4 regions of the Rahnella sp. PD4 genome follow, and region 4 is predicted to be linked to each of the others. Evidence: predicted binding sites of a transcription regulator. Region 4 holds the regulator's gene; each other region holds the start of a gene.

Region 1 (2,206 bases), on a different contig from region 4:
TCGCATCATGATACAGGCGAACGGTGAGCGAAGGCAGGCTCCAGTAACTCACGGCCGGCGCAGTCTGTTTGATTTCTATCAGGGATGTATAACGTGTTGATTCAAGGATCGTCAGGCAATACGTTGCGCTACTCACCTGATATGTCACCGTTTCACCAGGTTCATCGGTGCGTGGCATCAAACGGCGCAATTGTGCAAAATTTGTTTCACACAATCTCATCATTTCAGGGAAGTCAGGGGTATAGCGCTTAATCATTAGTTAGCCCACTCTTTTTTCAGGGATTCATGGTGCAGCTGCAGCCATTGCAGGGCAATCACTGACGCCGCATTGTCTATCGCTCCTTCTTCCACCCACCGGTAAGCCTGCTCACGGCTGACCACATGTACCCGGATGTCTTCATTTTCTGCTTCCAGACCGTGAATTCCTTCTGCCGTCGTGGCATCAACTTCACCGACCATAATGGAAAGACGCTCGCTGGTTCCGCCCGGACTTGCCAGGTAATTCACAGCCGGTTTGCAGCGTTTCACCACAATGTTCGCTTCCTCGAGTGCTTCGCGGCGGGCAACATCTTCCACTGTCTCGCCCTCTTCAATGATACCGGCGACCATCTCCAGAAGCCAAGGAGTATCACTGGAATCCAAAGCAGGGATGCGGATCTGTTCTATCAGCACAACTTCATCCCTTTTCGCATCATAAGGTAAGAGTACCGCAGCGTGGCCGCGCTCAAAAACTTCACGGACGACTTCTGCGCTCATTTCTCCATTAAACAGCCGATGGCGAAACCGATATGCAATAATAGAAAAAAAACCTTTATATCGTGTCTCGCGTGCAATAATTTCTACATCATCTTTGCCGAAAGTAACCGGTGACCGTTTAAATGAAGACATGGAATGTTTCCTTATCCCTCACAGAGGTAATTTATTGCCCTTTGAGGTCAGTTTGATGAAAATGCGTTAATAATAATCAAGGTTGTTTGTGATAGATTTAGGCTCATTCACTCGGGAAGGCACGTTAAGCCAACCGCCCCGCTAGCCTGACTCTGCTAGAATCCGCGTCTATGGGTTAATTTGACTGCGCCACCATACATAACAACATTGCTGCACAACAAGGAATGCAAATGAAGAAACTGCTCCCCCTTCTCATCGGACTCAGCCTGGGCGGCTTCAGTACGATAAGCCAGGCCGAAAACCTGATGCAGGTCTATCAGCAAGCCAGGACAAGTAACCCGGACCTGCGCAAATCTGCTGCTGACCGGGATGCTGCATTCGAAAAAATTAACGAAAGCCGCAGTCCTTTATTACCGCAACTCGGATTGGGTGCGGATTACAATTACACCAATGGGTACCGTGATGCGAATGGCGTTAACAGCGACGTTGGCAGTGCCAGCCTGCAATTAACGCAGACCATCTTTGATATGTCAAAATGGCGCGCCCTGACACTGCAGGAAAAAACTGCCGGTATTCAGGATGTGTCTTACCAGACGGATCAACAATCTCTGATCCTCAATACTGCAACGGCTTATTTCAACGTATTGAGTGCAATCGATTCGCTTTCGTATACCGAAGCACAGAAACAGGCTATTTACCGTCAGTTAGATCAAACCACTCAGCGCTTTAACGTGGGGCTGGTTGCGATTACCGACGTGCAGAACGCCCGTTCACAATACGACACCGTACTGGCTAACGAAGTGACTGCGCGTAATAACCTGGATAATGCGCTGGAGTCCCTGCGTCAGGTTACCGGTATGTATTACCCGCAACTGTCTTCGCTGAATGTCGATAACTTCAACACCACGCGCCCGCAACCGGTCGCCACGCTGTTGAAAGAAGCAGAAAGCCGTAACCTGAGCTTGCTGTCTGCCCGTCTGTCACAGGATCTGGCACGTGAGCAAATTCGTTATGCGGAAACCGGCCATATGCCTACGGTTGATCTGACTGCCTCAACCGGTATCAGCAATACCAAATATCACGGCGACAAAACGGGTGGTTCTTCCAGTTATCAGGACGCCGATGCTGGCCAGAACAAGATTGGGCTGAGCTTCTCCCTGCCATTGTACAGTGGCGGTTCTGTCACCTCTCAGGTGAAACAGGCACAGTACAGTTTTGTCGGGGCCAGCGAGCAGCTTGAAAGCGCGCACCGCAGCGTCGTGCAGACCGTTCGTTCTTCCTTCAATAACATCTCTGCCTCGATCAGTAGCATCAACGC
Region 2 (2,206 bases), on a different contig from region 4:
GCCGCACAACAGGGTGCCGGGAATGCCTGCGTATTCATAAAGGAAATATGTCCAGGAAGATTTATCTAGCGCGAAGTGCTTCACTTCCTTCAGATACGTCGGCGACCAGTCCAGAATGCCGTAACGCAGCAAATAGACAAAGACATTGGCCAGCGCGATGTACCACAGCAATTTATTCGGCAAAACGTATTGCATGAAAATCTGCTTCGCCGTCAGTTCCTGCTCAGCAGATTCTTTTACATAGTCCGGCGGGTAATCGTTTTTGTATTCTTCAATCGGCGGCAGACCGCAGGACTGCGGCGTATCGCGCATGGTCATGAAGGCAAATACCGCCAGCAAGATGGCGCCGAAAGCAGGCATATACAGCGCCGCATGCCAGTCGTTAAACCACGCCATACCCAGCAGAAACAGCAGCGGAGGAATGCCGCCGCCGACGTTATGTGCGCAGTTCCATACCGATACCACGCCACCGCGTTCTTTCTGTGACCACCAGTGCACCATAGTACGTCCGCACGGTGGCCAGCCCATTCCCTGGAACCATCCGCACAGAAACAGCAAGACAAACATGATGGCGATGCTTGACGTTGCCCACGGCACGAAGCCCATGAATAACATCACTGCGGCGGCCAGGATCAGGCCAGCAGGCAGAAAGACGCGCGGATTCGAACGGTCCGACACCGAACCCATGATGAATTTTGAGATGCCGTAGGCGATGGAAATCCCGGACAACGCAAAACCAAGGTCACCCCGTGAGAAGCCCTGATCAATCAGATAAGGCATAGCCAGTGCGAAGTTTTTGCGCACCAGATAGTAGGCCGCATAACCGAAGAAAATCCCCATAAATATTTGCCAGCGGAGGCGGCGGTACAGCGGATCGACGTGAGTCTCATCAACAGGAGCTTTGTGGGGCGCGGGTTTAAAGATACTGAGCATACATGCCTCCGATGGCATAAATCAGGTCCGACTCATCATGAGCCATGGGGAAATGGCTGGGCCAATGTGTTCTATAACGAACATCATGTTAGCTATTCGCGCACAAACGGACTGTGATTTATGACGGAAATGTTACATTTTTATTACAGTCGGGCGGGGTTGTGAGATTGGGTAACAGCACAAAGCAAAAAAGGCGGAGCCTGAGCCCCGCCTGATATTTCCATCACCTCTGAATTTATTGAATTTTCAGGGTACTGATAATGGCTTCTGCATCGGTTTGTGCCTGCTGCTGATTATCCGCAGGCAGGGTAATTTGCAGGGTCAGCAAATGGCTGTCGACCTTGCCCAAAACGATAGACGAATAGGCTTTCTGACCGGCAGAAGTGATCACGCTGTCGTATTGCTGCAACGTCTGGCCGTTCACCTGAATAGATTTATTAGTGACGACCTGCAGATTGGTATCACGCGCTTTTTGCTGATCCTGTAAACGACCCGCCAGAACGTCCAGTGATTCGGGGGTGTTATCTCCCAAAATGACGATCACTGCTTTCTGGCCGGTACTGTCTGCATACACGTGCATATTATTGGCCTGAGTACCCAGCTTACCACTCTGATCGCTCATCCCCTGCGGCAGGGAGAAGGTGACTTTGCCATCCAGCAGGCTGACTGGTGTGGTCGCCGCCGTCGCTGCGGCCGCCGGTGCACCTTTATCTGTGGCCGGTGCATCGGTCGACTTACCGTCACACGCAGCCAGACCGGCGATCAGTACTGCCATTCCCATCATTTTCGCGATATTACGCATCGGGCTTCCTTAAGTGGCCTGTTCACCAGGCTTACATGTTGACTTAACAGCCTTTATGGCAACCTATTCAGGCCACAAATGCAAGTCAGATTATGGCGCGATTTGTGTCTTACCGGCGACCGGGTTTAATGCGCGCTGACGGCAGAATGCGGAGTGTTTCCCTTTGCTGACAAACGTTTAAGCAGCATGTTGAGCAGCATGCCGTACATCGGCAGGAAGAACACCAGACAGATCAGGACCTTGAACGTGTAATCCACCATCGCGATTTCTACCCAGTGCTGAGCCATAAAGGCATCGCTGCTTTTGTAGAAGGCGATGAAGAAGAAGGACAGCGTGTCGCTGATATTGCCGAGGAACATTGAGGCGACCGGCGCTATCCACCAGCGGCGGTTCTGGCGCAGGCGGTTAAACACGTGAACATCGAGAATTTGCCCCAGCACATACGCCATAAAACTGGCGGTGGCGATACGG
Region 3 (2,206 bases), on a different contig from region 4:
CCGCGTATCTGGGTGCTGATGAAGATGACGAGGTCAGCTTATGAGCGACACGATGCTGGAATTTCGCGATGTGAATGTGTATTACGGGGCGATTCAGGCATTGCAACAGGTGTCTCTGAAGGTGAATCAGGGAGAAACCGTGGCGCTGATCGGCGCCAATGGTGCCGGAAAATCAACGCTGCTGATGTCGATATTCGGTCAGCCACGCATACAGAGCGGGCAAATCCTGTTTCGCGGAGAAGATATCAGCCGCAAATCGACACACTTTGTGGCCTCGGCGGGAATTGCACAATCGCCGGAAGGGCGGCGCGTTTTTCCGGATATGACCGTGGAAGAAAATTTACTGATGGGCACCATTCCTGTCGGGAATCAGCATGCGGCAGAAGATCTGCAAACCATGTTTGCGTTATTCCCGCGCCTGAAGGAACGCCGTAAACAGCGGGCGATGACCATGTCCGGTGGCGAACAGCAAATGCTGGCGATTGCCCGTGCGCTGATGAGTCGTCCGAAGCTGTTACTGCTCGATGAACCGAGTCTCGGGCTGGCACCCATTATCGTGAAACAAATTTTCCAGACCCTGCGTGAACTGGCGAAAAGTGGCATGACGATCTTTCTGGTGGAGCAAAATGCGCATCATGCGCTCAGGCTGTCTGACCGGGGTTACGTTATTGTCAACGGGCAAATTCGCCTGAGTGGGACGGGAGAAGAACTTTTGCATAATCAGGAGGTGCGCAAAGCCTACTTAGGCGGGATCTGATCCCCGTCTCCCTGAAGCTGCAGCTGTATTGGCTGCACTTTCTTATCTGAATCACTCAATTGTGTCTGCGCATTGTGCGTTGCTCGCCGGGCTTAACGTCAGTGATTACGCGTATCTCAGCCAGTCACCTCTAATAAGGTTTATTCCGAATTTGTTAATTTTCAACCGCCCTCCACATTTCACTCACAGTATTCCGCTATCATAAGATTCTTACTGAAAAGTGACCATAAAGTTAAATTTCTGGGTTATCATGCGAAATCAGCCGTCAAAAATTTGTAAAATACCATTTTTTTAGGCGAAATCAGTGACCTGAAGCCGGGTGAAGGCGTTGACCCGTTCAGGCTCAACAGGCTATATAGCGCTATCCGTTTTTGGCATGAATTTTCCTGTCTCAGGGATGAAGTGAATGATCCAGGTCATTCGCTCGATGAGTTGAACCGTCGGCGCTGCTCGCAAAACAGCAGAAATGGGTCGTAGAGTTTATTGTTTTAATCAGACAGGGTGCTGAAATGGCTTCTGAGATAATTTCATTTGTATTATTTCTTTCTTCTATTTTTCTCTACGTCACGCGGGCGTCGTCCAGCCGTGTCTGGTTTTCACTGGTGCTGTTTTTCCTCGGGCTTTACGTCATTCTGAATGTCATCCTGATCGGCAGCAATTATTTCACTGGCGAAGGCATCACGGACGCCGTGTTATATACCGTCACCAGCAGCCTGAAAGGGGCGGGGCTCAATAAATATATCCTGCCGTTTATCGGTTTACTGGCGGGGCTGATTGCCGTATTTGCTTTGCTGGCGTGGGGGCTGAAGCAGCGTCGTGCTAAAAACAGCAGTGCCGTCTACAGCGCACTGGCCGTGGTACTGGCGGTCTTTTCCGTGGGTTCCACTCAGGCATTCCAAAACATTTCCCGGCTGGTCAAAACGCAAATTTCCGGCAACGGCGCAGATTTTAATACCTATTACAAAGTGCCCGAAAAAGTCATCAAGGGCGCGAAAAAACCTAACCTGGTTTATATCTATGGCGAGAGTCTGGAACGCACTTATTTTGATGACAAGGTTTTCCCCGGCCTGACGACCGAATTAAATCGCCATAAAGCGCAGAGCACTGATTTCACTAATACCAAACAGTTGCCGGGCACGGGTTATACCATCGCCGGTATGGTGGCTTCCCAGTGCGGGATCCCGCTGTTTGCGCCGTTTGATGGCAATGCCTCCAGTGCACTGGCGACCTTCTACCCGGAAAACGTGTGTCTTGGCGACGTGCTCAAAGGTGCCGGCTATACCAACTATTTCTATCAGGGCGCAGAACTGGCTTTCGCAGGTAAAGGTACTTTCCTGAAATCCCATGGCTTCGACCATCTTTATGGCTACAACGAATTGCGTCCGACCGTGGCGGATCCGTCTTACAAAAACGACTGGGGTTGGTATGACGACACCTTGCTGGATGAAG
Region 4 (2,206 bases):
CTGCCAGAGCGCGTCATAATGTGCGGCGATGGCTTCCTGCAATGCCAGTTGTTTGTCGCTGCCGGACTGACCGGCCTGACTGGCCAGCAGATCACGCGGGAGTAAAAACGGGATGGCACACAGTACCGCGCCCGGTTTTCCGTCACGCTGACTGAGCACCAAAATCTGTTCAGACAGATTTTCGCCGACAGTGGCAATCACCCGCGTATTCAGGCAGGAAAGTAGCTCGCGTGATTCATTAAGTGTTGCGACGGAATCGTGGTTGCCAGCCAGTACCACCAGCTGACAGCCGGTTTGTTGTAATTCCACCACGAAGCGGTTATACAATTCGCGGGCATAACTGGGCGGTGATCCGGTATCGAAAATATCACCCGCGACAATCACGGCGTCGACCTGATGTTGCTGCACCTGACCGGTCAGCCAGCGCAGAAATGCCTGATGTTCGGCTGCACGGCTTTTGGTGAAAAAGTACTGGCCAAGATGCCAGTCTGACGTGTGGATCAGGCGCATGAGACTCCTGTATGAACCCTGGATGACGACAATGGGGCAAAGTATAAACGTCGGCGGGGGGAGATGTCCCCGATAAATCAGTCCAATTTCAGCGAGATGGCCGCTAATTATCTGTCATATTTGACTGTAATGAACCATTCTTTTCATTCATAAATCTGTCACAAAACTGACGCATAATGGCGCCCGCAATCAAATAAAAGATCGCTAACCTATTGGCAGGACCTACGATGGCTAGACGTATATTGGTGGTTGAAGACGAAGCTCCAATCCGTGAAATGGTGTGTTTTGTACTGGAACAAAATGGCTATCAGGCCGTAGAAGCTGAGGATTTTGATTCAGCGATTGGGCAGCTTGTTGAACCTTACCCTGAACTTATCCTGCTCGACTGGATGTTACCTGGCGGTTCCGGTATTCAGTTTATTAAGCATCTTAAACGTGAGGCGCTGACCCGCGAAATTCCGGTAATGATGTTGACCGCACGCGGTGAAGAAGAAGATCGGGTGCGTGGCCTCGAAGTCGGTGCCGATGATTACATCACCAAACCGTTTTCCCCGAAAGAGCTGGTTGCCCGCATTAAAGCGGTGATGCGTCGCATCTCGCCAATGGCGGTGGAAGAAGTGATCGACATGCAGGGTTTAAGCCTGGATCCCTCGTCTCACCGGGTGATGGCCAACGAACAGGCGCTTGATATGGGGCCGACAGAATTTAAGTTATTACACTTCTTTATGACGCATTCTGAACGTGTTTATAGCCGGGAACAGTTGCTCAATAACGTCTGGGGCACTAACGTTTATGTGGAAGATCGCACCGTAGACGTGCATATTCGTCGTTTGCGTAAGGCGTTGGAAACCAGCGGACATGACAGAATGATCCAGACTGTTCGTGGTACCGGATACCGTTTTTCAACGCGTTATTGAGTCCTCACAGCGGAGAATCTGTGTGCTAGAACGTTTGTCATGGAAACGATTGGCCGGCGAATTTTTTCTCTTTTGTCTGCCAGCGTTAATTCTCGGTATTTTCGTCGGTCATTTCGGCTGGCTCCTGTTTGTGTCGCTGGTTGCGGCACTGGGCTGGAATTATTACAACCAGCTTAAACTCTCTCACTGGCTGTGGCTTGACCGCAGTATTACGCCGCCGAACGGCCGCTGGAGCTGGGAGCCGCTGTTCTACGGGCTTAACCAGATGCAGATGCGCAACCGGCGTCGGCGTCGCGAATTAGGTCAGTTGATCAAACGTTTTCGCAGCGGTGCTGAATCGCTGCCCGATGCCGTGGTGCTGACCACGGAAGAAGGCAATATTTTCTGGTGTAACGGGCTGGCGCAGGATCTGCTCGGTTTCCGCTGGCCGGAAGATAACGGGCAACATATCTTCAACCTGCTGCGTTATCCGGAATTCCGGCTGTGGATCCAGACCCGCGATTTCAGTCGGGCGCTGAATCTGCAACTCAATAACGAGCATTACGTCGAGTTTCGCGTTATGCCTTATTCAGAAGGGCAACTGCTGATGGTGGCACGCGATGTCACACAGATGCGTCAGCTTGAAGGTGCCCGGCGTAACTTCTTTGCTAACGTCAGTCATGAGCTGAGAACCCCGCTGACCGTATTGCAGGGATATCTGGAAATGATGGAAGACGCCAAACTGGAAGAACCTTTCCGCACCAAAGCACTGGATACCATGCAGGAACAGACGCGGCGAA

Evidence for each region. Region 4 encodes PhoB, which activates phosphate uptake and scavenging genes when phosphate is short. Its sites were predicted from a motif close to CTGTCATAAAACTGNCNNAT; they were not measured.
Region 1: the regulator PhoB is predicted to act here: its motif matches at 931-950, upstream of nudF (ADP-ribose diphosphatase).
Region 2: the regulator PhoB is predicted to act here: its motif matches at 1,063-1,082, upstream of glpT (glycerol-3-phosphate transporter).
Region 3: the regulator PhoB is predicted to act here: its motif matches at 1,020-1,039, upstream of opgB (phosphatidylglycerol--membrane-oligosaccharide glycerophosphotransferase).

Annotation. Positions count from the first base shown of each region.
Region 1 covers NZ_JBLZQF010000006.1:97,745-99,950, forward strand. The annotation lists gene ACOZIO_RS16170 (DUF1249 family protein) at 1-256, opposite strand, end outside; gene nudF (ADP-ribose diphosphatase) at 256-888, opposite strand; gene tolC (outer membrane channel protein TolC) at 1,113-2,206, shown strand, end outside.
Region 2 covers NZ_JBLZQF010000012.1:61,155-63,360, reverse strand. The annotation lists gene glpT (glycerol-3-phosphate transporter) at 1-933, opposite strand, end outside; gene ACOZIO_RS22160 (DcrB family lipoprotein) at 1,169-1,735, opposite strand; gene ACOZIO_RS22155 (7-cyano-7-deazaguanine/7-aminomethyl-7-deazaguanine transporter) at 1,861-2,206, opposite strand, start outside.
Region 3 covers NZ_JBLZQF010000001.1:806,867-809,072, reverse strand. The annotation lists gene ACOZIO_RS03575 (ABC transporter ATP-binding protein) at 1-44, shown strand, start outside; gene ACOZIO_RS03570 (ABC transporter ATP-binding protein) at 41-757, shown strand; gene opgB (phosphatidylglycerol--membrane-oligosaccharide glycerophosphotransferase) at 1,267-2,206, shown strand, end outside.
Region 4 covers NZ_JBLZQF010000003.1:517,838-520,043, forward strand. The annotation lists gene sbcD (exonuclease subunit SbcD) at 1-510, opposite strand, end outside; gene phoB (phosphate response regulator transcription factor PhoB) at 738-1,427, shown strand; gene phoR (phosphate regulon sensor histidine kinase PhoR) at 1,450-2,206, shown strand, end outside.